Regions from separate parts of the Kribbella sp. NBC_01245 genome, predicted to be linked through region 3. Evidence: riboswitches for the same ligand, from Rfam matches in the RefSeq annotation. Region 3 holds a riboswitch; each other region holds the start of a gene.
The links. Region 3 has a riboswitch for cobalamin ahead of OG394_RS22905 (ABC transporter substrate-binding protein). Riboswitches for the same ligand answer to the same signal wherever they lie in the genome.
Positions count from the first base shown of each region.

Region 1: it holds a riboswitch for cobalamin, as region 3 does, so the genes downstream of both, cobN (cobaltochelatase subunit CobN) here and OG394_RS22905 (ABC transporter substrate-binding protein) in region 3, are expected to answer to the same signal.
Region 2: it holds a riboswitch for cobalamin, as region 3 does, so the genes downstream of both, OG394_RS38955 (ribonucleoside-diphosphate reductase subunit alpha) here and OG394_RS22905 (ABC transporter substrate-binding protein) in region 3, are expected to answer to the same signal.
Region 4: it holds a riboswitch for cobalamin, as region 3 does, so the genes downstream of both, OG394_RS27210 (CbtB domain-containing protein) here and OG394_RS22905 (ABC transporter substrate-binding protein) in region 3, are expected to answer to the same signal.

Region 1 covers NZ_CP108487.1:2,163,689-2,170,944, forward strand. Annotated here, with positions in the region: gene OG394_RS09585 (response regulator transcription factor) at 1-368, shown strand, start outside; gene OG394_RS09590 (alpha/beta fold hydrolase) at 440-1,300, shown strand; gene OG394_RS09595 (aminoglycoside phosphotransferase family protein) at 1,297-2,154, opposite strand; gene cobN (cobaltochelatase subunit CobN) at 2,165-5,890, opposite strand; cobalamin riboswitch at 5,926-6,056, opposite strand; gene OG394_RS09605 (family 20 glycosylhydrolase) at 6,168-7,256, shown strand, end outside.
Region 2 covers NZ_CP108487.1:8,462,158-8,469,413, forward strand. Annotated here, with positions in the region: gene OG394_RS38955 (ribonucleoside-diphosphate reductase subunit alpha) at 1-2,185, opposite strand, end outside; cobalamin riboswitch at 2,326-2,551, opposite strand; gene OG394_RS38960 (DinB family protein) at 2,607-3,188, opposite strand; gene OG394_RS38965 (ParB/RepB/Spo0J family partition protein) at 3,647-4,498, shown strand; gene OG394_RS38970 (B12-binding domain-containing radical SAM protein) at 4,524-6,680, opposite strand; gene OG394_RS38975 (aroma-sacti cluster domain-containing protein) at 6,921-7,103, shown strand; gene OG394_RS38980 (radical SAM/SPASM domain-containing protein) at 7,203-7,256, shown strand, end outside.
Region 3 covers NZ_CP108487.1:5,074,435-5,081,690, reverse strand. Annotated here, with positions in the region: gene OG394_RS22930 (hypothetical protein) at 100-510, opposite strand; gene OG394_RS22925 (hypothetical protein) at 559-1,524, shown strand; gene OG394_RS22920 (alanine racemase) at 1,562-2,677, opposite strand; gene OG394_RS22915 (helix-turn-helix transcriptional regulator) at 2,680-3,303, opposite strand; gene OG394_RS22910 (pyridoxal-phosphate dependent enzyme) at 3,287-4,411, opposite strand; cobalamin riboswitch at 4,458-4,646, shown strand; gene OG394_RS22905 (ABC transporter substrate-binding protein) at 4,674-5,708, shown strand; partial or broken gene OG394_RS22900 (FecCD family ABC transporter permease) at 5,771-6,613, shown strand; gene OG394_RS22895 (FecCD family ABC transporter permease) at 6,690-7,256, shown strand, end outside.
Region 4 covers NZ_CP108487.1:5,957,368-5,964,623, forward strand. Annotated here, with positions in the region: gene OG394_RS27180 (DinB family protein) at 1-38, opposite strand, end outside; gene OG394_RS27185 (DEAD/DEAH box helicase) at 185-1,930, shown strand; gene OG394_RS27190 (thioesterase family protein) at 2,040-2,831, opposite strand; gene OG394_RS27195 (DUF1304 domain-containing protein) at 2,916-3,284, shown strand; gene OG394_RS27200 (MFS transporter) at 3,436-4,794, shown strand; gene OG394_RS27205 (LysE family translocator) at 4,791-5,429, opposite strand; adenosylcobalamin (AdoCbl) riboswitch at 5,546-5,658, shown strand; gene OG394_RS27210 (CbtB domain-containing protein) at 5,694-5,888, shown strand; gene OG394_RS27215 (CbtA family protein) at 5,900-6,682, shown strand; gene OG394_RS27220 (histidine phosphatase family protein) at 6,730-7,248, shown strand.

The DNA.
Region 1 (7,256 bases), 2.9 Mb from region 3:
AGGCGCGTACCCGGCTCGAGCTCGCAATGGCGTTGCGGAGCCGGGAAGGGGTTCTCGCGGTGGTCGAGGCCCGGTCCGCGCTCAAGGCGTTCGAGCGGCTTGGGGCGCGCAACGAGTCCGATCGCGCCGCGGCACTGCTGCGCGAGCTCGGCGTCCGCGGCCGGACCGGACCGAAGGACGTCGGCCTGTTGACCGAACGGGAGCAGGAGGTACTGGCCCTGCTCTCGCAGGGGCTCACCAACCGGGAGATCGGCACCCGCCTCTTCCTGAGCGCCAAGACCGTCGAGCACCACGTCGGCGCGATCCTGCGCAAGCTCGGCGTGAAGACCCGAACCGAAGCAGCCGCGAGGGCGAGGGGCACCGAATAGGGGGTTTCCCCGATCCTTCCAGATCGTCATAGGCGCAGCCTCATCTCATCCACCCGATGAAGGAGGCAGCCATGAAGGCGACAACCACATCCATCCCGGTAAGCGACACCGAGCTCGCGTGCTCTGTGGTCGGCGAAGGCACCCCGCTGATCGTCGTACACGGCGCGGTCGGCCTCGGCGCGCGATACATGCGTGACCTCGACCAATGGGCCGACGCGTTCCAGCTGATCTACTACGACCAGCGCGGCAGCGGCGGTACCCCGCTGGGCGACTCCCACAAGGTCTCGTTCGCCGGAGCCATCGACGACCTGGACGAACTCCGCGCCGCGCTCGGCATCGACCGCGTCAACCTGGTCGGCCACTCCGCCGGTGCGCTCCTAGCCGCGATGTACGCCGGTACGCATCCCGAGTCCACCTCGTCGGTCGTCCTGCTCAACGCCGCCCCACCACTCATCCCCGCGTTGTTCCAGGCGTTCCAGCAGGAGATGGCCTCCCGCCGTACGCCTGCTGACAACGCGGCCAGGAAGACCATCGAGGAGTCGCCGCTGTTCCAAGCGCGTGACCCGGAAACCCTGGAGCGCCATCAGCTCAACACGTTCGCCCCGTTCTTCCGCGACCGCGCCACCATCGAGACGGTCACCCTCGGGTTCACCGAGATCACCGCGGCCAACGTGCAAGCCGCGCCCGAACGCATGATCGGATCGCTCGGCGCACTCGACCCAATGCGGAAATTCGCCGCCATCCAATGCCCCGCGCTGCTCGTCCATTCAGAGCTGGACCCGGTCCCCGTCGAATGGGCCCACGCCCTGGTCGACACAATCCCCGGCGCCGACTACGTCCTCCTAGAAGGCGCCAGCCACTTCGCCCACGTCGAGGATGCCGACCAACTGGCCAACGCCGTACTGCCCTGGCTGACCAAGCACGCGGCCTAGCGGTCGGACGCCTGCCAACTGGCGGTGAGGTCGAGAAGGCGGTGGGTCAAGTGGGTGCGGTCGGACTCGGTGCGGTAGGCGGCAAAATGGGGCCAGGCGAAGAGGAGAAGGGCGAGCTCGGCCGCGATCACCGCACGGCGTAGGGGCGCCAACTCCAGGCCGCGGCGGGTGGCGTACTCACGCAGCATCGCGTCGTACGGCAGGTCAGCACCGTCGACGCCCCCGCGAGACCACAGAAGCGCCAGATCGCCTGCCGGACTACCGACTTTCGCCACCTGCCAGTCGGCCCACACGATCCGATCGCCGTCCCGCAGGAGGTTGCCGACGTGGCAGTCGCCATGGATGAAGCTGTCCGGCATGGCACGGACAGCTTCAGCAAGAGCGTCGGGCTCCAGAAGGCAGCCGGCCGCCTCCGTCGCAGACCAATACGCCTCAGCCAGGCCCATAGACGGAGCATCAGGTCGCCCCTGGATCCAGGGATCCCCGCTGGGCACCGCCATCGAGTGCAACTCGGCCAGTTGCCTGGCAATCTCCAGCCACGCCTCCCGATCCCACTCAGCCGCCGGTACCGGAGGCGAATGGGCCGACAGCAGCAATGCCGTGTGCTCGGCGCCGTCGGCATAACGCAACAACGTCGGCGTGATGACAGGAACCTTGTTGGCGAGAGACTGGTAGAAGGCGAGTTCGCGCCTAGCGTCCAGTTGTCCCTCGCCCGCGTCGGTCACCTTGAGTACGGCGTCGCCGCCTTCGAAGCGCACGCGATAGACGCCCGCACCTGATGCGGACCCCGCCAGCTCGACAGCATCCGACGCGTCGAGCCCCAGCAGGCCGGCAGCGCGTTCAACGAGAGGCACGCGCGGCACTTTAACGGTCTTCTAGGTCGCCTTCGGTTTCCAGGAGGGCGGTGCGGAGGGTGGCGAGGGCTTCGGGGGTGGGGTCGGACCAGAGGCCTCGTTGGGCGGCTTCGAGGAGGCGTTCGGCGATGCCGTGGCGGGCCCAGGGGTTGGACTTGCGGAAGAACTCGGCCATTTCCTCGTTGGCGACGTACTCGGTGGTGAGGGTTTCGTACATCCAGTCGTCCACCACGCCCGCGGTCGCGTCGTACCCGAAGAGGTAGTCGACCGTTGCGGCCATCTCGAAGGCACCCTTGTAGCCGTGGCGCTGCATCGCCGACATCCAGCGCGGGTTCACCACTCGCGCCCGGAAGACCCGCTTCGTCTCCTCCTCCAGCGTCCGCGTCTTAACGGCAGACGGCACGGCCGAGTCGCCGATGTACGCCTTCGGGTTGGAACCGGTGAGGTGACGCACCATCGCGACCATGCCGCCGTGGTACTGGAAGTAGTCGTCCGAGTCCATGATGTCGTGCTCGCGGGTGTCGGCGTTCTTGGCCGCCACCTGGATCCGCGCATACGCCCGCTCCATCGACGGACGCGCCTCGGCACCGTCGAGGTCCTTGCCGTACGCGTACCCACCCCAGACGGCGTACACCTCGGCCAATTCGGCATCCGTACGCCAGTTTCGCGCGTCCACCAACGGCAACAGCCCAGCGCCGTACGACCCCGGCTTGGACCCGAACACCCGAGCCGTTGCCGCTCGCAACTCGTTGCCATCAGCAACATCCGCGTCGACGTGTGCCTTCAGGTAGTTGTCGTCGGCACCTTCATCGAGTGCGGCGACCGTCCGAACGGCTTCGTCCAAAAGGGAAACGACATGCGGGAAAGCGTCCCGGAAGAACCCGGAGATGCGGATCGTCACGTCCACCCGCGGCCGCCCGAGCTCTTCCAAACCAACGACCTCAAACCCGCTCACCCGACGGGAAGCCTCGTCCCAAACCGGGCGGCAGCCGAGCAGCCAAAGCACCTCGGCAAGGTCATCACCCTGCGTCCGCATGGCCGACGTACCCCAGATGGTCAAGCCCACGGACCGCGGCCACGAGCCCGTCTCAGCCTTGTGCCGGTTGAGCAGCGAATCGGCCAGCGCGACACCGACGTCCCACGCGTTCCGGCTCGGAATGGCCTTCGGATCAACGGCGTAGAAGTTCCGCCCGGTCGGCAACACGTTCACCAGACCACGCGTCGGCGAACCGGACGGACCGGCCTCGACAAAGCGCCCAGACAAGGCACGCAGTACGTTCGTCAGCTCGTCCCCAGTGCGAGCCAACCGCGGCACGACCTCCTCCGCGGCGAACCGCAGCGAGGCCTCGACCCCTTCGGACTGCAAACCGATGACCTCGGCAACAACCACCGGCACCTTGTCCGCAGACCAGCTCAACGTCTCCATCGCCACGACCAGTTTCCGCGCGACAGACTCCAGCAGATCAACGCCATCCGCCGCCGAGACCGCGGGCAGATCCGTCAACGCAGCAAGGGCTTCCAGCGACTCCACGCGAAGGCCCGGGTTCGCCAGCAACGCCGCCTCGTCCACGCCAAAAGTGTCGCCCAGCGCCGCACGCAGACCCCGGACGGCGCCCGAACGCCCACCCCACATCTGGTTCGCGCGCAAAATCGCCAAGACCAGATTGACCCGCGCCTCGCCCTCCGGCCCACCACCGAGGATGTGCAGCCCGTCGCGAATCTGGACGTCCTTGATCTCGCACAGATACCCGTCCAGGTGCAACACGAACTCGTCGAACTCGTCGTCCCCGGGCTTCGCCTCGGTGTGCAGGTCGTGATGCAGTTGCGCGGCCTGGATCAGCGTCCAGATCTGGGCGCGCAACGTCGGCACCTTGTCCGGGTCGAGCGCCTGCACGGTCGCGTATTCGTCCAGCAGGTACTCCAGCTTCGCCATATCGCCGTACGTCTCGGCGCGCGCCATCGGCGGTACCAGGTGGTCGACGATGACGGCGTGCCCGCGGCGCTTGGCCTGCGTACCCTCACCCGGGTCGTTCACGATGAACGGGTAGACCAGCGGCAGATTTCCCAGTACGGCGTCCGGCGCGCAGTCCGCCGCCATGCCAATTCCCTTGCCTGGCAGCCATTCCAGCGTTCCGTGCTTGCCGAGATGCACGACCGCATGCGCGCCAAAACCACCGTCAGAAGGCGAATTCTCGAGCCAGCGATAAGCCGCCAGGTAGTGATGCGAAGGCGCCATCTCCGGATCGTGGTAGATCGCGACCGGATTCTCCCCGAACCCCCTGGGCGGCTGGATCATCAGGACGACGTTGCCAAACCTCAACGCCGCAAGGGCAATCGCCGGCTCCGTCCCGGAGTTATCGACGTACAACTCACCCGGCGCCTCACCCCACGCCTCGGTCATTGCCTCCCGCAACGACAAAGGCACCGCACCGAACCACTTCGCGTACGTCGAAAGCGGCACCTTCGCGACCGCGTTCGCGAGCTGCTCGTCGGTCAGCCAATCGACGTCATGCCCACCCGCCGCGATCAGCCGGTGGATCAGCCCGTCCGCGCCATCACTCCCCTGCAACGACGCGAGATCCAGATTGCCGAGGTCATACCCGGCTTCCTGCAACTGCCCCAGCAGTACGACGGCGCTGGCAGGCGTGTCGAGGCCGACCGCGTTGCCGATCCGGGCGTGCTTGGTCGGGTACGACGAGAGCACGAGCGCGAGCTTCTTGTCCTTCGGCTCGACGTGCCGCAGCCGCGCCTGCGCGACGGCGATCCCGGCGAGGCGCGCGCATCGCTCCAGGTCCGGCGCGTACGACGCGACACCCTCGGAGTCGTACGCCTTGAAGGAGAACGGGATGCTGATCAGGCGGCCGTCGAACTCCGGAATCGCGACCTGCGTGGCGGCGTCCAGCGGAGTGATCGCCGCGTCGCTCGCCTCCCACACCTCGCGCGTCGAGGTCAGCGCGAGGCCCTGGATCAACGGGATGTCCAGCGAGGCCAGCGCACCCGCGTCCCACGCGTCGTCGGCGCCACCCGCGCTCGCGTCGGCCGCGACCGTTCCGCCCGCGGCGAGCAAGGTGGTGACCAGGGTGTCGCAACGGCTCAGCAGACCGAACAGCTCGGCGTTCTCATCGGAGGACGGGTCGAGCCCGCGCAAGGTGCCGCAGTAGATCGGCAGCGCCTGCGCACCGGCGGCCTCGATCGCGTCGGCCAGGGCGTCCACGAAGGCGGTGTTGCCGCTGATCTCGTGGGCACGGTAGTACACGACGCCGATCACGGGACGCCCGTCGCTGACCAATGAACGCCCCTCGCGCACGCCGTACGTCGGCAGCGTCTGCGGCGGCTCGAACGTGTCACCGGTGAGCAGCAACGTGTCGCGCAAGAACGCGGCGAGGTTCGCCAGGTTGGCCGAACCGCCTTCGCGCAAGTAGGCGAGCGCCTCGGTCACCGCACCGGCAGGCACGGTCGACATCGACATCAGCTCGGCGTCGGGAGCGGCCTCACCGCTCAGTACGACGGTGGGAATACCCGAGGAGATGACGGCATCGAGGCCCTCCTCCCAGGCGCGGCGACCGCCCAAAAGGCGGACCACTACGACCTCGATGCCGTCAAGCAGGGTGGACAGCGAGTCAAGCTCCACGCGGGCCGGGTTGGCAACACGCCAGCCCACTCCCGCCTGGGACGCCGCGAGCAGATCGGTATCCGCGGTGGAAAGCAGCAGAAGCTCAGGGGTGACCGAAGGCATGGCCGGCGTCCTTCCTCGGGGTGTCCGCGCCCCGGGTGGGCTGATCCGACGGCGGCAGTTCCTGACTCCCCCAGGTTCGGGGTCACAGTGGCGGGACCGTCCCGGACTCGCACCGGGTTCCTGCATGGCCGTCGATGACCCCCGAACTCTAGCGGACCCGCACTTGAGGCCTTGACCTCGGGGACGTCGTGCTCAACACTCCACGAAAGCGCGAAACTGCGCGTTGTGAGCTCTAATGATCAGCTTCAGGCATTCGCTGTTTACTAAAGGAGCCTTGATGAATCGTCCCGCCCGTCTGTTCATCGCAGTCCTGCTAGCGGCCGGTGGTCTCGCGGCTCCTCCGCCGGCCGCCACGGCGGCTCCCCCGAATGCGGCGCCGCCGGTCGTGCCCGCCTTGCAGCAATGGACGGGCGGCACCGGCCGGCTGATCCTCCGAGCCGACGTGCGGGTGACCGTTCGCCCGGCTGACGCGGTGGCGCTGCGCGGCGTGGCCGAGCAACTCCGCGACGACCTGCGGGAGATCACCGGCTGGACCGCGCCGATCGCCATCGACGCGAACCCCGGACGACGCGATATCGCCCTCCGCGTCGACCCCACGGCCGAGGTCGGGCCCACCCCCGTCGCCAAGAAGGAGGGATACCGACTCGATACGACGTACGGCGTGAGGATCACCAGTCGTACGTCGACCGGCGCCTTTTGGGCGACACGCAGTCTGCTCCAGATGCTGGTGCGGGAGAGCCCGGGCGAGGCGTCGGTGCCGGTCGGTAGTGCGGTCGACTGGCCGAACTACGCCGTGCGCGGGTTCATGCTCGACGTCGGGCGCCGGTGGTTCGACCAGAAGTACATCCGCGATTACGTGCGCTACATGAGCTGGTTCAAGCTCAACACCTTCCAGATCCACCTGAACGACAACGAGATCACCGCGCCGGGTGGCGACTGGTCGAAGGCGCAGTCTGCGTTCCGGCTGGCGTCGGACAATCCGCGGTTCAAGGGCCTTGCCGCCGCGGATGGCGCCTTCACCCGCAGCGACTGGAACCGGCTGGAGTCGGTGGCGGCGGATCACCACGTGACGATCGTGCCGGAGATCGATGCGCCGGCGCACGCGCGCGCGTTCATCAAGTTCGACCCGTCGCTCGGGCTGAACGGCGGCAACTCCGACCACCTCGATCTCACCAAGCCGGCCACGACGCAGTTTATGAAAGAGGTCTTCGACGAGTTCACGCCTTGGTTCAAAGGGCCGGCGGTACACGTCGGCGCTGACGAGTACCCCCGCGAGTACGAGCCGGAGTACCGCAACTACTTCAACGACATCACCGCGCACGTTCGTGGTCTCGGCAAGACCGCGTCGGCGTGGGGCAGCTTCTCG
Region 2 (7,256 bases), 3.4 Mb from region 3:
CGTGAGATCCGTCGGACCGTCGACCGACGTGCGGATTGTCCCGCTTGCGGTATTGGCCCGCGATGGGAATCCCGAGCCGAAGCAGCTGGTAGCGCAGGTCGGAGGCGAGCTTTCGCGAAGTAGTCGTGAAGTAGATCTCGGCGCCACGCGATACCCCGCCGTCCGTTTCCAGGAGGCCGCGGATGAGCGCATGGGTCTGTGCGGGCGGTAGATGAGCGAACCGCCGTGCAATGTGCTTCGAGCCTTGTTCGTCGTAGATGTCCTCGCTGACAAACGGAAGTGTCGCCTCGCCTGGTCCGACGATACGTCCCGTTCGCAGGTCTCTTCTGGCGCCACGTCCGGCCGCCCAGTGGACCTGCACGTAGGTGTGACCGCGCCCATTCTCCCAGAAGTGGATATCGCGAGCGGTGAGGTAGTCGCGTACGAACGACAGGTGCGTGTCGCACTGTGGGTTGCCCGATACCCCCCATTGGCTGCCGTTCTTCGACAGGTGGCCGTCACCGAGAAGGATGCCGTACAGGCGCGCATCGTCTTCCGTCAGATCGTGGACCGGAATGATCTCCTTCGGGACGACCTGCCCGAGGTAGTCACCCCTGCTGAGCATGCCGGCCTCGACCCAGGCTGCCTGGACCTTCCCCTTCGCGAGCCACTCGAAAGTGCGCTCGTTGCTCTGCTCCAGCGGTACGCCTTGAATCGCGTAGAGAGGGTGACCTGCGGTGACCGTGAGCGGCTCGATAGAGTGCTTCGCGTCAACCTCGACCATCGGGTCGTCCTGGTCGTACGTGAAGGTCTTGGTGACCTCGCGATAGCGACCGCTCGCACCGAGCACCAGATCGCCCACCTTGATATCGCGGATCGCGATGCTGCCGGCCCCGGCGTAGACGAGAGTTTCCGGAGCGAAGCACTGGTTCACCGCGACGGCCGTGTCGTTGGCGATCTTCAGGAACGGTACGACGCCCTGGGACTCGCCGTTCGTACCTTTGATCTTGGCGCCGATCCCGCGCACCGGCGTCCAGTCGTTGCCCAGACCGCCCGAGTACTTCGCGAGCAACGCGTTGTTGCGGATGCTGGAGAAGATCGACGAGAGGTCGTCGTCCACGGTGGTCAGGAAGCACGACGACAGCTGCGGCCGGGTGGTGCCGGAGTTGAACAGCGTCGGCGTCGAGGACATGAACCGGAACGAGCTGAGCAGTTCGTAGAACTCGATCGCTCGCGCCTCGCGATCGTCCTCGCGCAACGCCATCCCCATCGCCACGCGCAGGAAGAACGCCTGCGGCAGCTCGAACCGGACCTTGTCGATGTGCAGCAGATACCGGTCGTACAAGGTCTGCAGACCGAGGAACGCGAACTGCAGATCGCGCTCGGGCCGGATCGCCTCGGCCAGCCGGCCCAGGTCGAACGTCGCCAACTCCGGATCGAGCAGCCCCGCCTCGATCCCGGCATCGACGTACTTCGGGAAATACTCGACGTACGCCGTGGCCATCTCGGCCTGACTCGCCTGCCGGGGTTCACCGTGGACCCGGCCGAGCGTCTCCCGGCGGATCTGGTCGAGCAGTAGTCGCGAGGCGGCGAAGCTGTACTCCGGCTCGGTCTCGACGAACGACCGCGCCGCCATCACCAGCGCCTGCTCGACCTCGTGCAGGGCGATGCCGTTGTAGCAGGAACCGAGCGTCTCGTTCAGGATCAGCTCGGGGTCGACCGAGTCGAGCCCGGCGGCCGCCTCGGCGATGATGACGCGCAGCCGGTCGAGATCCAGCGGCGCCGTACTGCCGTCGATCGCGCGCACCGTGATGACGATCGGCGCGGCCGTGTCGAGCTCACCGGCGTCGGCGGGTACGCGGGCCTTGGCGCGCTCCTCGCGGTACAGCACGTAAGCCCGGGCGACCTGATGCTCACCCGCGCGCATCAGCGCGAGCTCGACCTGGTCCTGGATCTCCTCGACCTGAACGCTCGGGCGGCCGGCAGCGCGCTTGCCCAGCGCCTCGACCACCTGCCCGGTAAGGGTGGCGACCAGGTCGCGAACGCGATGGCTGGCACCCGCGTCCGCGCCTTCGACGGCCAGGAAGGCCTTCGACAGCGCGACGCCGATCTTGCCCGCGTCGAACGCGGCGCTCCGCCCATCACGCCGTACGACGGTCAGGTCCTGAGTTGTTGCGGTGCTTCGGGAGGCCGAAGTGGTGGTCACAAGCTCTCTCTCCTCGCGAGCCTTGGCGGCCCGGAGCCTGCGGGACGGAGAGCACACGACGAGACGGCAGCGCCCATGGCGACGCGGCTGCACATCACGTCCGCGCAGCCCACCCACGAGGCCTCGGACAGCACGTACCGGCGGTACGCGCGCTGATGGCAGGTCTTCGGACTCACGGGCATGCCTGATACCAGGCGCTCCTACCGGCCGTCGCTTCCCGGACCAAGTGCTTCCAGTGCTGTTGACGACTTTCGTTCCCGTTCACCGCTGCGGGGCAGTTCCGGTTTCACACCGGATTCCCTCTTACCCCTGAACCCCTACACCTTGTGGTATAGATCGCCCAGGACCACCAGTGGTTGTGATGCTATCCCGCCTCAACACTTTCGCCCCGCACATCCTCCTCGCGTGTCGCGGTACCAGATCAAGCCGCCAGGGCGTGCAGATCCTGCAGCGTCATGATCTCGGAACCGTGGTGGATCAACTCCCGATTGAGGTGCAGCACCACATGCCCGAACGGCGCCGCCGCATCCAGCCCGGTGGCCTGGCTCAGCCCGATCGTCATCACCTCCTCCTCAGGTAACTCGGCGATCGACTCCTGCCACGCGTCGACCCAATGCGTCAGCCACGCGACGGCGTCCCGCGCGTTGCCATGCAAGGTGATGTCGGTCCGGCTCTGCCTGCTCTCGCCGAACGTCCACTCCCAGCGCTCGAAGAACGTCTCGGTCAAATGCGCGATCAACCACGCGATCGTCCGCGGCCCGCGATGATCCGGCTCAGCCGGCCACTGCGCCGCCCACTCGCCACTCCCATGCAGCCGGAACCGCCCCGGATAGTGCCGCCGCACAATCGTCAACGCCTCGTCACTCGGCCGCCAGAAGTACTGCTCATCAGTCAACTCGGCCAACCTGCCCGACAACACCAACCAGCTGAACCCCAACTGCCCTCGCACCATCGCCATAGCCGACTGCTGGTGCAGAATCTCCCAGTCAAATGGCTCCGGCATCCCACTTCTCCTCACCCCGCGTCGAACGTATGTTCGAATCATGCCTCGCCCGCAACGTCGAAGTCAAACCCCCGCGTGTCGATCACCCGTTCGAGTATGCCCATCTGCTATGCGCGGTTTCAAACGACTGACCTTTGCAGCTAGATGCAAACCATGGGACTTGTTCTGGTGCCCGTTCGACCGTTGGTGACGGACTGTGGTCAGCCTGAGCGGCTGAGATCGACGGCTGCCGACGCGGCTGCGCCGTGAATTCTGCACGTAGGCGGCGCGCCACGCGGTAAATGGTTGCCCGGACTGGATCCTCGTGCCACCCTGCGCACGCCCGCCAAGCCGTCCGCCGGGCCGCGCCGAAACGGCATTTGGCGAGTGCGGAGCGTACACGCCGGGCCCTTGTCCGGCGCCTTGCGCGGCCGCTTCAGCGCGGAGACACTTCCGGTGGATTCCGGGAGGGAAAAGATATGGCCGTCTTCAAAGAAGTGCGCCAGCTTCGCCTTGATCAGCTGGTTCTGAGTCCACAACAAGCACGCACCCGCGATGTCGAGAAAGGCCTGGACGAACTCGTCGAGAATATTCGCGTCCAGGGCCAGTTGGAGCCGATCATCGTGTCACCGGCATCGGAGGGGGACCGGTTCGAGATCGTCGCCGGACAACGGCGCTGGCTGGCGTTACGCCGCTTGGGCGCGGCGACGATCCACGCGGCGATCCTCGACCACCGCATCGACGAGGTGACAGCACAGGCCATCTCCGTCAGTGAAAACCTGGTCCGCCGTGACCTCAGCGGCAAGGACCTGATCAGCATCTGCACCAGACTGCACCATCGGTACGGCTCGGTGAAGGCCGTCGCGGAGGAACTCGGATTGCCGTACAACAAGGTTCGCAGCTATGTGAAGTTCGACCGGCTCCGGCCGGAACTGAAGACCCTGGTGGAATCGGGTCGGCTGGACATTAAATCAGCCATTCGTTTGGAAGATCATTATGGCGAGAGCATGGTCGAACTGCACAAATTGCAGACCATTGCCACCGCACTGGCCGAAATGACCAATGCGCAGAAGGCGGAGTACTTCCGGGCGATGCAGCTCGACCGGGCCGGTGGGGCGCCCGCCGCCGTCGCCGATGGCACGGCCGGCTACGGGCGGCGGGCGCCCGGCGCGGTCCGGCAGATCCTCGTGACCCTTCGCACCGATGAGGTCGAGCTGCTGCGGGAGTGGGCGAAAGAGCACCATCTGACCCAGGATGCCGCGGCGGGTCAGATCATCAGGGCACACCTCCGCCGGCACACCGCGGCCGTAAGACCGAAGCGCGGGGCCTGAGCAAGCGTGCAGAGTGATCCTAAGATCACTCTGCGCGTGGGCCGGCCGCCGCCATCGCGATGAAGCGGCGCATTCCGTCGGAGGTCGAGGTCATTCCACTGGGCAGCGGCACCACCGCGCCGGACGGGAGCACGAGTGCGTGCCCTGGTTCACGCCGGGCGTTACCCGCGGCCCGATACCACTCGCTCATCGAGCGATAGCCGGCGCCGCCGCGCTCCCTGAGGGCGATGAACGCCGCCGTCATGTCGCCGGCCGTGGTGAACGCGTCGAGATCGGCGAAACCGACGGCGCAGTCGCGCGCGCCGACGAACTGCCGTCGCGGACCATCTCCCGCGGGCTCCGGCAGCAGGTCGCGTCCGTACCTGGCGAAATACAGCAGGGTGTGGGCGCTGTCAGTGCCACCCACCCAGGGACGTCCGTCCACTGGCCGGTCCAGGGCGGCCCGTAGCTCCGGTGCGACCCGGTCCTCGGCCTCGCCCGGCCAGTGGTCGACGTGCGTCGCCTGATCCCGCCAGGGCAGTGTGCGCAGGATGTCCTCATTGGGCGGCGGTGGCAGCAGCTCGACACCGAATCGCTCGGGACTGCGAGCCACGATGGAGCCCGGTGTGAGGGAGAACGTGCCGATGGCGGCCAGCGACCACAGGCCGGGGCGGTCGGTGAGATAGCTGTAGGTGAGCGCGGCCTCGTCCGCCTGCTCGGTCGGGAAGCCGGTGAACCCCATCATCTGGGCGCCGACGCCGGCCGTCGCCAGGTCCCGCAGGATGGGTTCGACCTCGGTCATCCGGACGCCTTTGTCGATCAGGTCGAGCACCCGTTGCGAGGCCGACTCATAACCGAACGAGACGGCGATACAGCCCGCCTGCCGGAGCTTGGCGGCCATACCGCGCTGCGGGAAGGTGCGCTCGAGCCGAAGCTCGGCCGACCAGCGCAGTCGCAGATCGACCGAGCTCAGGGCATCGCAGAGCACCCGCAAGTAGCGCGGTGACATCGCGTCGACCGCGAAGTAGATCGTCCGGCCGATCTTCTGGATCGCCTCCAGGTCACGGACGACGACATCGACGGGGCGTTCGCGCGATGGCGAGGTGGGCCGGTCGGTGTTGAGTCCGTAGTCGCAGAACGTGCACTTGTTCCAGTAGCAGCCGCGGGTAGGGCTGTAGAGGATGACCGATTCGGGAGACCAGTAGTCATCCCAGTCCCAGACGGTGAAGTCTGGTGCGGGCAGCGCGGCCACGTTCTCGTACACGATCGGGGGCTTGCCGTAGCTGTGCCCCCGGAGCATGACGCCGCGCGCGCCGGCCAGCGAGGTGCCGTCCCGGACCGCCGTGAGGATGTCGCAGAGCGCGGTCTCGCCCTCGCCCGGCACGATCACATCGGCATCGGCGAACAACGACCAGACGGCCGCCGGCTCCTTGGCGAACCGCACCGCGTCGCAGGTGTCGGTGCCGCCGAACACGATCAACGCCTCGGGCCTGATCCGGCGCGCCACCCGGGCCAGCCGCAGGGCGAATGGCAATTGGCTGATGTAGTTCACCGAAAAGCCGACCACCTCCCAGTCGCGTTCGCGCAACGCGGCGGTATAAGGGCCGTCGATATACCTGTCGAAAGGGCTGGTCAGCTCATCGATCAAACGCTCGTCGCAAAGGTCCTCATAACTCGACAGATTCGCCATACCGCCGACCCGGACCTCGAACCCGTCGTACGCCTCGGGCAGGCCGTCGAGGCAGATCAGGCGTAGCCAGAGTTTTATCGCCGAGGTGGCTTCCTGGTACGTCGGATAGTGGTAGAAGTCGGTCCGGTCGCGAAGTGCCGAAATAGCGGACTGGGCGAAATCCGGTTCGAGGCCGGCGCAGCCCACGGCGACGCGATAGGCCAGCTCGTCCCCACGGCTCAGCGTCTGCTGCGTTTCCAGTCGTTGCTTCAAGTCGTCGGCGAGTGCGAGCAGGCGTGCGACGTGGTCCGGTTCGGCCAGCAGGTTCAGCGCTTCCACGTTCGCGTCGAGGCAACGCAGGTTGGTGAAACCGCGATCCCGGGTCGCGCCGACCAGGTACGGGATCGAGTGGTACGGCGCGGTCGGATCGGTGAGTGGCGGGTTCACCAGCAGATAAGGCACCTCCGCGCCCGGGCGGGCGGCTCGTTCCTCGCCCACGCGGGAGATCGACTGGGCAGGAATGAACACCGTCATGTCGTCCTCCGGATCGGATCCTGGATAGCCGGAAATGACCTCCAAATTACCCGTGCCGGGAAGTTCTGAGGTGAAAGAAGCGAATATTTCCGGAGTCGGCCGGTGTTTGTTCCTAAGGTCACGGCGTTATGGACTTAAGAACCGGCCGCAGATTCTGTAGACAGCGTTGAATCGGCCTGGCTAACTTGGCTGGGCCGAGGTACCCGGTTATTCCGTCCGGTCAATCGAAAGGAAGTCGGCATGTCGAAGAATTCGCTGGATGCGCTTCGCCCTGCACTCGACAGGATGACGGAGGCACAGCAGGCGGTCTTCAGCTCGTTGAGCCCCGAGGAGATCGACCTGGCCGCCAAGATCCAGACGCGGCTCGACGCGGTCAGCCCCGAGGTCGAGGGGCAGGCCAACAACACGAACAACCTCTGCTGAGCGGTAGAGCAAACGTTCGATCCCGCCCGTCGCGTCCGCCGGTGTGCCGGTGGTCGTGACGGGCGGTCGGCCCGGGACACACTCACGGAGGTGGCACAGGTGGACGAGAAGGTCAGTCGCTATCTGGTGATCAGCGAGCAGACGTTCGGCGAC
Region 3 (7,256 bases):
GCCTGCTTGTGTCGCGCGTGTGCAAACGCAACGAGGCACTTCGCGGGAGGGTTTTCCACAAAATGTGGGTTTGGTGTGCGGGTTGGCGCCAGGGCGTTGTTAGGGGGCGGGGGTGTAGGGCGGGTGGGTGTGGGTGGGGGTGCGGGTGAAGGAGAGGCGGTAGGTGTGTTCGGTGGTGGTGGTGCCGTCGGGCAGGGTGATGGTGAGGGTGGTTCGGCCGGGGGCGCGGGATTCGGTGATCTGGCCGGTGATGGCGGCGCGGGCGATCTGCTCGAGGTAGTCGATGGAGGCCGCGGTTCGTTGCAAGGGGACGCGGTGGCGGCCGATATCGACGTGGAGCAAGGGCGTTCCCGGGCCGTGGTCGTTCCAGGTGATCGGGATACCGGCCTCGGCCGCGTCGCCGATCCGGACGCCGCCGTTATCCGGTCGCTCGATGAGCACGGCCTGGCCGAACTCGGTTTCGAGATGGTGGGTGAGGGCGGCAAGGCGGTTCGAGAGCTCGTCGGTCACCGGAGGATGGTACGTCCTCACAAACTCGATGGCCTACAGTCGGTGGTCATGCGTATCCGTTTCGCTGTTGCCGCGTTGGCCCTGGTCGTTCCGCTGGTGGGTTGCGAGACGGTGAACGAGGTCGGGCCGTCCACCACACCCTCGAGCACGACACCGACGCCGACGCCGACCGATACGCCCAGCGAGACGCCGAGTGCGCCGACGGCGAAGGTCGCGGACACGTTGTGCGTGCGGATCGACCAGACGTTGGTCCGGCAGACGCTGGGCGTTCCGTCGGTGGCGATCCAGCCGAAGCCCATCCCGGCCGAGCTCGGGCTTCCGACGTACGACGTGTGCGAGCTGCAACTCGGTACCGGCACTCCCGGCGGCAACCTGCGCATCGGCCGGTCCGTCCAGCCCGCGAAGCCGACTGACCTCGCGTCCGCCCGTTCGACGTACAACGCGACCCGTGGTTCCGGCGAGATCGCCAAGGACGTGGTCGCGGCGGACGGGGGATTCGGGACCAGTCGCTTCGTGGTGCTGCTCGAGGAAGGTCGCTTGGTCAAGGTCAGCGGGCCAGCCGCCACGATCGAGAAGTACGCCGCACTCGCGCTTGCCGCGGTCCAGAGCATGCCGGGTCTACCCGCACCGGAGCCGCTGGTCGTCCGGCCGGAGTGCGAGCGCGGTACGGACAAGGCGGCGGCAGTGCTCAGCGCGCCCGCGTCCATCCGCCGTGATGGCGAGACCGCGACCGGCGACGTGATCTGCGGTTGGCTGACGTCGACGGCCGTGCTCTGGACCTCCGAGGCCCTAACGCCCGAAGCCGCCCGCGTGATGGACACCGCCCGCAAGTCCCCGAACGCCGAGTCGATCCCGCTCGGCGACGAGGCGCTCATCGACCTCAAGACGCTGACCGTCACCATGCGCGTCGGCGACGACCGAATCGTCAAGATGACCCGCCTACCCGCGGGCCAGGCCGAGAAGAACGACATGACCGCCTTCGCCCTCGCCATGGCCGGCCTCTACACGAACTGAGACACGAGCAGACACGCGAACTGACACGCAAACTGGCTCACCAACCGGTGATCCGCGGCCAGGTCTCGCCGGTGGATACCTGGTACGACGCGTGCTGGGCGGCGGTCGCACACGCGTGGTTCGGCAGGATCCGCAACCGCGTACCGACCGGCAGCGACGGCAGTTGCCGCGGACTGCCTTCTCGAAGCGAGAGAATGCCGTGTTCCTGGCTGGCATCGGTCATCAGCAGGTCCGGGATGACCTCGCCATCCTCCGTGCAGACCAGCCCGTACCCCTGGTCCACGGCTTGCCGGGCGGTGCCGCGGTCGCGGGAGGTCGCCATCCAGCCGGCGTCGGTGAGGATCCAGCCGCGGTCCGGCCGATGCCCGATCACGGTGGTGACGACGCTGAGCGCGAGGTCGTCGGTGCCGCAGACGCCGATACCGGCCATCACCAGGTCGAAGAAGACGAAGTTGCCGGCGCGGACCTCCGTGACCCCGGTCAGGTCGCGGGCGAAGTGCGCCGTCGGCGTCGATCCGACACTCACGACCGGCACCTCAAACCCCTTACCGCGAAGGGTTTCCGCGGCACGCACCGCGACCGCTCGCTCGTTCTCTGCGGCCTTCACCAGCTCGGCCTCGGAATAGCAGAAGTACGACTCCCCAGCATGCGTCAACACCCCACGCACCTCGCCGGATACGCCGGTCAGCGCGCGGCCGATGGCGACTAGCTCGGCAGATTCCGGCTCGACGCCGCCGCGATGGTTGTCGCAGTTGATCTCGATCAAGGCCGGGATGCGTACGCCGGACTCGACCGATGCGGCGGCGACCGCCTCGGCCTGGGCCACGCTGTCCAGCAAGACGACGAGGTCGATCCCGCGACGATGCATCGCGACGACATCCGGCAGCTTGGCCGGCGCAATCCCCACCGCGTAAAGGATTTCGGTGAACCCCGCCGCCGCGAAGGCCTCCGCCTCGGCAAGCGTGGACACCGTGATCGGCCCGGAACCACCATCGAAGAGCAGCCGCGCCACCTCGACCGATTTGGCCGTCTTGAGATGCGGTCGAAGCGGTACGCCGAGAGACGCGAGGTGATCGCGCAGCCACCGGATATTGCGGACGACGCGTGGCCGGTCCAGCCGTAGGTACGGCGTCCGGGCGGGTGCGGGGGACATGGTCACCTCACGTAGTTGTAGATGGTCGCGCGGGAGATGCCGAGGATCTCGGTCAACGCGGGAACGGAATGCTTGACCTCGAGAAAGCCCTGTTCCTTAAGGGATCGCAGCAACTCCTTGCGATCGGCAACTTCCAGGTCACGAGGCCCGCGGCCGCGAGAGACGGCGAATTCCTCAACGAGGGCACGCAGTGAATCGGTGGTCCGGGCGCGGAGGTTCTCCGGCTGAGCCGGCGCGTCGGTCTGGATCAGGTTGCCAAGGGCGCGGGTGATCGTTGAGAAGAGGGATACGTCCAGGTTGAGGCAGATCGCCGCGACGTACGCGCCCTTGCTGTTCTTCAGTCCGATCGACGTGCTCTTGGCAGGGCGTCCGTCCGGGAAGGTGTTCGGATAGTTCTGGATGACGCTCGGGTAATCCGGATCCTCGATCCGCGCCAGACCGAGCTCGGTCGCGGGAGCGCCGACGGCCCGGCCGGACAGGTTGTTCTCGATCACCCGGATCGCGTTGTCCGGTCGGCGCAGGTCGTGCAACACCACCTCGCACAAGCCGGGGAACATCTTGCCCAAGGCAACGACAATCGTCTCCGCCTCGCGCAGCAACAACTCATCCTCAGTCAACGAAGGCATCGAACACCTCGCCCATCCGCGTTGTTGCCTTGAGCCCCGATCCGGTCAGCACCACAACCGTCGTCTCGTCAGGGCGGATCTCGCCGCGAGCGCGGAAGACGTCGATCGCGGCCGCCGCGGTGGCGCTCGTCGGTTCGGCGTACAGCCCGACCGCGGCCAAGCGTCGTACGGCGTCAACGATGTCTGCCTCGGGAATCGCCGCCATATCGCCACCCGAACGCCGGATGGCCGCGAGCACCTCGGGCAGACGGATCGGCTTCTGGATCGCCGTACCTTCCGCGATCGTTGGCGCGAACGACACCGGACGGTCGGCAAACGCCCCGACGATGGGCGCACAAGCCTCGGGTTGTGCGACGAGAAGCCTTGGCAGGCGAGAGATTTGGCCCGCCGCGAGCAATTCGGAGAAGCCCAGGTCGAGCCCGAGGACGATGCTGCCGGCGCCTGCCACGGTGACGACGGCATCCGGTGCGCGGAAGCCGAGGTCCTCCCAGAGTTCGTAGGCGAGCGTCTTCGTCCCCTGGAGGAAGAACGGATGCCAGTTGTGACTGGCGTAGTACGTGTGAGCCGACTCCACCAGGGCGCGCGCCGACGTCGCCTCGCGATCACCCGGCACCAACGAGACCTCAGCGCCGTACGCCCGGCTCTGCAACACCTTCGCCGGGGACGTGCCCTCAGGCGCGAGGATGCGGGCCCGGATCCCCGCGCGAGCGGCATACGCCGAGACCGAGGAGCCGCCATTTCCAGAGCTGTCCTCGATCACTTCGGTAATACCTTGCCCGGCGAGGTACGACATCATCACGCTGGTCCCGCGGTCCTTGAAACTGCCCGTCGAACTGAACCACTCCAGCTTGAACCGCACCTCGCCCGAGCCCCACCGCTGCGAGACCAGCGGCGTACACCCCTCGCCCATGCTCACCGCCGCGCCAACCACTTCGGGCAGTGCCGCGCGATACCGCCACAACGACCGGACCTCGGACAGCACCTGCTCCCGGCTGATGCCCGGCATCGCGGACACCATCAGGGGCGCGCCGTCGTCCCCGCGCCAGCGCGCGACCTCCAGCGGGTAACCCCGCCCGGATCGCGGATCGACGTACATCTGCTCAGCCATACGATAAGTCTAGCAATAGACATTTAGTCCACGGCCGGGGGATGGGCTACGGTGGCGCCGTCGTGGTGCTCGGGAAGCCGGTGCGATACCGGCGCGGCCCTCGCCACTGTGATCGGGAAGTTCGTCGACAACCCTGCCAGCAGGGGGTCACTGGTTGCGTAAGGCAGCTGGGAAGGCCTGTCGATGAACGCGGTATCCCGTCAGCCAGGAGACCGGCTACGACGCGTCAGACCCGTCCACGAGGTGCTGGAGGAGCGGTCCCATGGCCGTTGGTGCGTTGCTGAAACCTGTCCTGTTCGCGACCATGCTCAGCCTGGTCGCCGCTTGCGGTGGTGCCGCGGAGGCAGGTGGCAAACCAAAAACCGGCGCGATCACGGTCAAGAACTGCGGGCTCGATGTGACCGTCGACGGCCCGCCCGAGCGCGTCTTCGCGGCGTACCAGCCGGCCATTGAGATGGCGCACGCGCTGGGCATCTCCGACCGCCTCGTCGGTACGGCGTACTTGGACGCGGTCGTGCTGCCCGAGTACGCCGAAGCCCAGAAGAGCCGCAAGTACTACAAGAACCTGCCGAGTCGCGAGGAGCTGCTCAGCACGAATCCCGACTTCGTACTGTCCGGGTTCAACGACGTGTTCAGCAGCGCGGGCAGCGACTCCAGCTTCGGTAGTCGCAAGGGCCTGGGCGAGCTCGGCGTGAAGACGTGGATCTTCAGCCCGCTCTGCCCGACCGCGGACGGCCTCGGTGATGAGGCGATCGACCCGAAGACGGTCTCGATGGAGAACGTGTACGCCGATCTGCGCGATCTCGGCAAGATCTTCGGCGTCTCCGGCCAGGCCGAAAAAGTGATCGCGGACCAGAAGACCCGGATCGCGGCCGTCGAGAAGAAGGTCGCCGCCGCCAAAAGGCCGACAGTCGCCATTCTGCGCGCGAACCTCGAGGGCGGCGTGACGGTGTCGGGCGGTCCCGACTTCGGCACGGTGCTGATCCGGCAGGCCGGTGGGGTGAACGCCTTCGCCGATCTGACCTCCAAGCGGAACGTGAAGATCAGCATGGAGGAGTTCATCAAGCGCAATCCCGATTACGTGCTGGTGAGCGACTGCTGCGATGCGGGGATGACCGAGGCGGACAGTGCCGCGAAGATCGCCGCGCTGATGAGCAACCCGGCGCTGGCCAACCTCAAGGCCGTCAAGAACAAGCGGGTCAAGCCGTTCCTGTTCGCGCATCACTCGGCCGGTGTGCGGGGTGCGCATACGACCGAGCTGATCGCCAAGATCATCCATCCCGACCTGGTCAAGTGAACCGCGCGGTTGGTCTCCTGGCCGCGTTGGCCGTGCTCGCCGGCGTCGTTGTCATCTCGGTGATGGTCGGCGATCGCTTCCTCGGACCGGACGACGTGTACGCCGCGGCGCGCAAGTTCACCGGCTCCGACACCGACCGCGTCATCCGGTACCTCCGTTTCCCGCGCACGATCGCGGGCCTGCTCGCGGGGATCGGCCTCGGCCTCGCGGGCGCGGTGATCCAGGGCGTGACGCGCAATCCGCTGGCCGGCCCGGGCATTCTCGGCGTCAACTCCGGCGCGGCCCTGGCGGTCGTCGTCGCGATCGGGCTGCTCGGCATCCACAGCCTCGGCGGCTACGTATGGTTCGCGATGGCCGGTGCCCTGGTCGCGACCGTGGTCGTCTACCTCGTCGGCTCGGCCGGCCGCGGTGGCGCGACACCGGTCAAGCTCGCGCTGGCCGGGGCGGCGATCTCGGCCTTCCTCGGCTCGGTCACCTCCGCGATCACCCTGCTGGACATCTCCACGCTGAACGAATTCCGCTTCTGGGTGGTCGGTTCACTGGGCCGTGCGGATATGCCGGTGATCAGTCAGGCGTGGATCTTCATCCTGGCCGGTACGGCGCTGGCGCTGGCCCTCGCGAGCTCGCTGAACCAGATCGCGCTCGGCGACGAACTCGCCACCACCCTCGGCACCAAGGTCAACCTGATCCGCCTGGTCGCGGCCCTCGCGGTGATGCTCCTGGCCGGTACGGCGACCGCCATCGCCGGGCCGATCGGCTTTGTGGGCTTGGTGGTTCCGCATATGGCCCGCGCCATCGTCGGCTCGGACTACCGGTGGATCCTGCCCTGGTCGATGGTGCTCGCACCGACCGTACTGCTGCTCGCCGACGTCATCGGCCGCTTGGTCGTACGCCCGGACGAGCTCCAGGTCGGCATCGTGACAGCCCTCGTCGGCGCACCCCTCTTCATCGCGCTGGTCCGCCGCCGAAGCTGGCCGAACTGTGAACCGGCTGCTGGTATTGCGATCCGGGCCCATCTCGGCGCGAGTCGACGCGGTCAGCGTGCTCGTCGGGGTGATCGCGTGGGCGTTGACCTTGGGGGTGGCGGCCTACTCGTTGACGCTCGGCGACTACGAGATCCCCCTGCCGGACGTGCTCAACACCCTTGCGGGCAACGGATCTCTGGTCATGACCGACGTGGTGGTGAACAGCAGACTGCCGCGAGTCATCGTCGGAATGGGCGTTGGTGCCGCCTTCGCGATCTCGGGCGCGATCTTCCAGCGCCTGGCCCGCAACCCGCTGGTCAGCCCGGACCTGATCGGTATCAACGCCGGCGCGGCGCTCGCGGCCGTCGTGATGATCACCATCCTCGGCAGCGGCGCGGGCTGGATCCCGATCGGCGCGCTGCTCGGTTCGTTGGCCACGGCAACGATCATCTACACCTTGGCCTATCGGCGCGGTGTGGCGGGCTATCGCCTTATTTTAGTAGGGATTGGCATCACAGCGATGGTCACGGCAGCCACGTCGTACCTGCTGACGCTGGCCGATATCTACACCGCCAAGAGCGCC
Region 4 (7,256 bases), 880 kb from region 3:
GCTCGTACGCGATCATCGGGAAAGGCGGTCTCGGTCACTGGCCGGACGTTACCAAGCCGATGCCGTACACTATGAGTGACGGCCCGCCCAGTTCTGCCTCGGGCCGCTTCGTTGTCGACCACCACGCGCCGCGGCCCACCTGGCTGCGCCGGGCAGGACGACCCCTCGACTTTCTGGAGTACCTATGGCGGCCCGCCGCCCCAGTGAAACCCGCACGCCCACCGCCCAATCCCCCGCAGCACCCAGCACCAACCGCCCGCGCCGTCGGCGCCGTGGCGGCAGCACGAACACCAGCGACACCGCCAACACCAACGCCGTCAGCGCTCGCAACGGCAGCGCCAACTCCAACGGCGCCCGCAGCAACACCAACGGCGCCAGGCCCGTCAGCACCACGACGGCACCCGTCGACGAGACGTCGTACGACGAGGTCAGCGAGGCTCCGGCAGACGTGAGCTTCGCCGAGCTGGGGCTGTCCAGCCGGCTGATCCAGGCTCTCGCGGCCAACGGCATCGACCGTCCGTTCCCGATTCAGGCGGCCACGCTGCCCGATTCGCTGTCCGGGCGGGATGTGCTCGGCCGCGGCCGGACCGGCTCCGGTAAGACGTACGCCTTCCTGTTGCCGCTGCTCGCGCGTCTTGCCGAGAGCGGCACCAAGCGCCAGCCGAACCGCCCGCGCGCCCTGATCCTGGCGCCGACGCGTGAGCTCGCCACCCAGATCCAGGCCTCGGTCGCGCCGCTCGCGGACGCGCTCCGGATGAAGACGATGACCGTCTTCGGTGGCGTCGGCCACGGCCCGCAGATCACCGGTCTGCGCAACGGCGTCGACATCGTGATCGCCTGTCCCGGCCGCCTCGAGGACCACGTCAAGGAGGGCCACGCCCGGCTCGACGCGGTTGAGGTCACAGTGCTGGACGAGGCGGACCACATGGCCGACCTCGGCTTCCTGCCGGCCGTTCGCCGCCTACTGGAGAAGACCCCGCCGAACGGTCAGCGCCTGCTCTTCTCGGCGACCCTCGACGCCGGTGTCGACGTACTGGTCAAGCGGTTCATGAACAACCCGATCACGCACAGCGTCGACTCGGCCAAGTCGCCGGTCGCGAAGATGACGCACCACGTGCTGCACGTGCAGTCCGACAGCCGTCTGCCGGTGCTGGTCGACCTGACCTCGGCCCCGGGCCGGACGCTGGTCTTCACCCGCACCAAGTACGGCGCGAAGTCGCTCACCAAGAAGCTCATCTCGTCGGGCGTGCCCGCGGTCGAGCTGCACGGCAACCTGTCGCAGGGTGCCCGTACGCGCAACCTGGAAGCCTTCTCGGACGGCTCGGCGTCGACCATGGTCGCCACCGATATCGCCGCCCGCGGTATCCACGTCGACGACATCAACCTCGTCATCCACGCGGATCCGCCGATCGAGCACAAGGCCTATCTGCACCGTTCGGGCCGGACCGCCCGTGCCGGTGCCGAGGGCACGGTCATCACGCTGATGACCGACGACCAGGTCCGCGATGTGCGCGACCTGACCCGCAAGGCCGGGATCGCCCCCAAGGTGACCCGCCTGCGCGTCGGCGATCCGCTGCTGGCCGAGCTGGCTCCGGGCGAGCGCGTCTTCGTCACCCCGGTCGCCACTCCTGCTCCGGAGGTACGTCGTACGGCTGCGGGTTCGGGTGGTGGCGGCCGTGGCGGTCGTCGCCGCGGTGCCGGTGGTGGTGCGCCCAAGGCTGAGGCCGGTACGGCGCGTGCCGGTGCGGGTCGTTCCGGCGCCGGTCGTTCGGCCGGCGGTTCGGGTCGTTCCGCGGGTGGCCGTTCCGGTGGTGGCAAGGGCAAGGCGGCGAGTGCGCCCAAGTCGTACTCGACGACCACCCCTGGTACGTCGAGCCGCCCATCCGGCGCAGCCGCCTTCTCCTCCGCAAGCCGCTCCGGCCGCCGCTGATCCCCACCCCCTTTGCATTCGTTCGTCGGAAACCGCCCTCCTCCGCCGCCTGCCTGTGCGGGCACGCTGAGCTGAGAGGGCGGTTTCCGACGAACGAATGCAAAGGGGTTCAGCGCTCGGTGATCAGGCCGAGTTGGCGCGATTGGGCAACAAGGCTGCCCTTGCTGTCCCACACCTCGAAGTCCTCTTCGTGCAGACCTTCGATCAGGTAGCGCGTCGACACCCGGCAGGCCAGCCAACCAGGAGCCGGTCGGGCCCGCAGATGGACCGTCAGCTCGATGGTGGACGAGTTGAGCACCCCGAAATCCAGTACGGCGGGCGCCGCGCTGTCCACCAGCGCCGCCAACGCCAAACCATCCGGCTCGCGCCCATCGGCGAAGCGCACCCAGAACTCGCTCGTCCCCGATTCCCCAGGCTTACCAAGGAACCACCCGGGCACCTCGGCGTACCGGAACTCGAACCGGTCCGCGATGGTCACCCCGGGCACACCGCCCTTGGCCAGCGGGTTCACGCAGTCCGCCGGCGCGGGCAGGTCCGGCGCTTGCTCGAGCATCGCCGTACGGCCTGAGGTCTGGCCGAAATCCAGGTACGACGCGGTGAGCCGGACGAGGTCCTTGCCGTCCTGGGTCAACCGCGCCTCACCCGTCGAGATCCGGCGGCCGGCCCGGGTCAGCGAGGTGTGGACGGTCACCGGGCCGACCTGCGCGGGCCGGAGGAAGAAGGCCGACGTGACGAGCGGATCCGGCTGCGGCAGCTCCGCGCCGAGGGCCCGCAGCATGATCGCCATCAGGTGGCCGCCGTTCGGGCGGTCGGAGATGGCGTTCCAGCGGTCGGTCACGGTGGCGGTATAGGTGCCGTCGCCAACCGGCGTGACCGCGGTATCGGTGTCGAACTCGCTCATTCAGCCCCCAAAGAAAGGTCTCGCAACATTCCCATGGTGCCGGTATGCCCGGCGACTACCGCACGGGTGGTTGACAATCAGCGCGTGAACACTGCCGCGCAGATCTTCGTCGGCCTCGCCGGCGTCTTCCACCTGGTCATCTTCACCATGGAGAGCGTGCTCTTCCGCAAGCCCGAGATGTGGAAGCGATTCCGGATCGCGTCCGCGGCCGATGCCGAGATCGTCCGCAACTGGGCGTTCAACCAGGGCTTCTACAACCTGTTCCTCGGACTGGGCGCACTCGGCGGCCTGTTCTGGTTCGGCGACAAGGGTGAGAGCGTCGCGCTGTTCGCCTGCGCCTGCATGGTCGGCGCGGGTGTCGTCCTGGTCGCGACCGACCGCCGGATGCTGCAAGCCGCCGCGATGCAGGCCGGCCCACCCCTGCTCGGCCTCATCCTCGCGGCCGCCCTCTGACGTCCTCTATTTTTCATTCGTTCGTCGGAATCCGCCCTCCTTCCGCCGCGGACCTGCACCGGTCGGCGGTGCTGGGAGGGCGGATTCCGACGAACGAATGAAAAATAGAGAGCTTGACTTCAAGTCGTGTTGAAGTACCAGGGTTCGGGACATGCTGACGACGAACGAACCGCGCGCCGAACGGATCGGCGTACTGTCCCCGCGATACCGCTCGCTGACCATCGGTATGGTCGCGCTGATCACCCTGGTCGCCTTCGAGAACCTGGCCGTCACCACCGCGATGCCGACGGTCGCGGTCGCCCTCGACGGCCTGTCCTGGTACGCCCTGGCCTTCGGCGGCCCGCTCGCCTCGGCCGTCATCGCGATGGTGATGTCCGGCACCTGGAGTGACGCGAAGGGTCCGGCCCGGCCGCTCTGGCACGGCACGGCCTGGTTCCTCACCGGCCTGCTGATCGCCGGATTCGCGCCCACGATGGAGGTGCTGGTCGCGGGCCGGATCATCCAGGGCTTCGGCTCGGGCCTGCTGACGGTCGCGTTGTACGTCGTAGTGGGCCAGCTCTACCCGCCGGAACTCCGCCCGCGGATCTTCGCCGCCTTCGCCTCCGGCTGGGTGGTGCCCTCGCTGGTCGGACCGGCGATCGCGGGCCTCATCGTCGAGCACGCGAACTGGCGCATCGTCTTCCTCGCCGTACCGGTCTTGGCCATCCCCGCGGCCCTGGTGATGCGGCCCGGCCTCGGTCAGATGGCACCACCCGCGGCCGCCACGACCGACTCGATTTGGAATCGCCGTACCGCCTGGGCTGTTGCCATCGCGATCGGCGTCGGCCTCCTGCACTACGGCGGCCAGCAGAACGGGCTGACCCAGGTAGTCCTGCTCGCGATCGGCCTGGGCGCGGTTGTCGTGTTCGCGCCGCGGCTGCTGCCGGCCGGGACGTTCGCGATCCGCCGGGGGCTGCCGTCGGTCGTGGCCTTGCGGGGCATGGTCGCGTCGGCCGGATTCGGCGCCGAGGTATTCCTGCCGCTGATGCTGACCCGTGAGCGCGGGCTGTCCCCGGCGTTCGCGGGCCTGGTGCTGACGGTGAGCGCGCTCGCGTGGTTCAGCGCCTCCTGGTACCGCGGGCGCCCGAACCAGCCGCTGTCGCACTCCGCCTTCATGCAACTCGGTATGGCGTCGATCGTCGTCGGAATCGGTACGGCCGTCCTGACGCTCAACCCGTCCGTACCGGTCGTGGTCGGCGTACTCGGCTGGGGTCTCGCCGGTCTCGGCATGGGCACGGTCTTCCCAACGCTGTCCGTGCTGATCCTCGAGTACTCGTCACGCGAGGAGCAGGGCGCAAACAGCTCCGCACTCCAGCTCAGCGACTCTCTCGCCACTGCGACCGTACTGGCCATCGGTGGTTCGCTCTTCGCCGCAATCGAGCCCCACTCACCGATGACCGCCTACCTCACGGCGTTCGGTCTCCCCGCCCTAATCGCCCTACTAGGCGTCTGGACGGCACGGCGTACCTAGTCCTTGGAGGCGCTGACCGCGATGCCGGCGCCGAGCCCGATGATCATCAGGCCGCCGGTACCGCCGACCAGTTCAAGTCGCTTGGGGGATCGGGCGAACCACTGGCGGGCAGTACCGGCCACTAGCGCCCACACGCTGTCGCTGACCAAGGCGATCAGTACAAAGGTCAGACCGAACAGCAGGATCTGCAGACCCGCGTGCCCGGCAGAGCGGTCCACAAACTGCGGAAGTACGGCCGCGAAGAACACGGCGGTCTTCGCGTTAGTGACCCCCACCAGAAAGCCCTGCCACATAGCCTGGCGTGCACGCGTGGTGGTGTTTCCGCTGGTCAGAGCCGCTACCAGCGAACGCCGTTGGCGAAAGGCCTGCACGCCGAGATAGACCAAGTACGCCGCGCCGGCGAGCTTCACGACCAGCAGTGCGACGGAGCTGGCGGCGATGAGCGTGCCAAGGCCGACGGCCACGGCGGCGAGCATGACGCCCGCACCGATGGCGTTGCCGGCCATCGTGAGCAGCGCCTCGCGACGACCGGCGGCGAGGGCTCGGCCGACGATGAACAGGACACTCGGACCCGGCACCACGATGATGATCAGAGCGGTGAGGGCGAACGCGAGCAAGTGCTGCGTGGACGGCATCGCCCCAGCGTAGATGCGCTTCGGCACCACCGCCTCACCTTTTGAGCGGTCTGGCCGCCTGAGCCGGCAGGGCGTGATGCATCACGCGTTGACCCGGGTGGGGGTGGGGACCTACGGTTCGAGAGCCATCTGCGATGTCATGAGGGAAACCGGTGCAAGACCGGTACGGCCGCGCCACTGTAATCGAGCAGCCGCTCGGAAGTCAGGACGCTCAGGCATCGCAGCCTTTCAATGGGGACGCGCATTTCCCCAGGAGGTTCACCGATGACTGTTCCCACGCCTGCCCGCGCCGTCGCCGCTCCGGCGATCTCGCTCCCGATCGCCATGCTCACCCTTGGCCTGCTGCTGGTGCTCGCCTACCTGGTCACGTTCGACCAGGGTGCGTTGTCCCGGTCCGGCATGCTCATGCACGAGCTGATGCACGACGGCCGCCACCTGCTCGGCGTCCCCTGCCACTAGAGCCGACGATCATGCGCACCTTCAGCTCCCTGCTGGTGCGTGGACTGATCGCGGGACTTTTCGCCGGCCTGCTGGCCGGAACCTTCGCGTACGTGATGGGCGAACCGCACATCGACGCCGCGATCGCCATCGAAGAGGCCGGCGCGCCCACGCACACGCATTCTGACGATCCCGCCGCTACTGAGGCAGAGGAAGAACCTCTGGTCAGCCGCAACGGCCAGCGGGCCGGGTTGTTCCTCGCGACCAGCCTGTACGGCGTCGCGCTCGGCGGCATCTTCGCGGTCGCCTTCACGCTGCTGCGACGACGCCTTCGCACCACCAGCGACTCGTACGCCGCCCTCGGGCTCGCCGCCGCGGGCTTCATCGGCATCGTGCTGGTGCCGTTCCTGAAATACCCGGCCAATCCGCCGGCCGTCGGTGATCCCGAGACGATCACCAAGCGCACCATCTCGTACTTGCTGCTCCTGGTAATCGGACTGCTCGCGGTCTGGGCCGGCGTCGCCGCCGCGCGCTGGGCCGAGGCCCGGTTCACCGAACCCCCGGCCTGGGTACGTCTTGCCTTCGGGACGGCGGCGTTCGCGGTCACGGTCATCGCCGCGTACTTGATCCTCCCGGCCGTCAACGAGGTCCCCGGCACCTTCCCGGCGACCCTGCTCTGGCAGTTCCGGCTGTCCGCGCTCGGCACCCAAACCGTGCTCTGGCTGTTGCTCGGATTCGCCTTCGCGGGACTCGCCGACCGCCGGCTCAAGCCGGTCGGCACGGTCGTACCGGCCGCCACGGGTGGTGTCGCCTGATCAAGCTCACGCTCGTCGCCCACGCACTGACTCCCGGCCTCCGGGGGATGGTGCTGGGCGGCGATGGTGAGCCTGATCCGGCCGGCCTCCGCGCCATCGGCCAGGTCATTGCCAAGGGCAACGGGTTCGACGCGGAGGCCGAGGCGTGGGTGTCGCCCGAGGTGGCCGCGCAACGGACGGCCGAGGAGTTCGGACTGCGGGCGCGGATCTCGCCGCGGTTGCGCGATCGGGAGTACGGCGACTGGGCCGGTCGCCGCTTCGAGGACCTGCTCACCAGCGAACCCGGTATCCAGAGCTGGATCGCCTCGCCGGAGGCCGCGCCACCAGGCGGCGAATCGGCCGACGACCTGATCGCCCGGGCCGGCAGTTGGCTCGACGATCTCGCGGCCGAACCCGACACCGCGATTCGCCGTACGGTCGTGGCCGTCGTGCATCCCACCGTGGTCGCCGCCCTCGCCCTCCGCGCGATTGCCGGCCCGTCGTCCGGCCTGCGCCGCCTCGACATCCGCCCGCTCACCCGCGTCCGCCTCACCGCCCGCCGCGGCACCTGGTCCCTCCGCCTCTGACCCGTTTC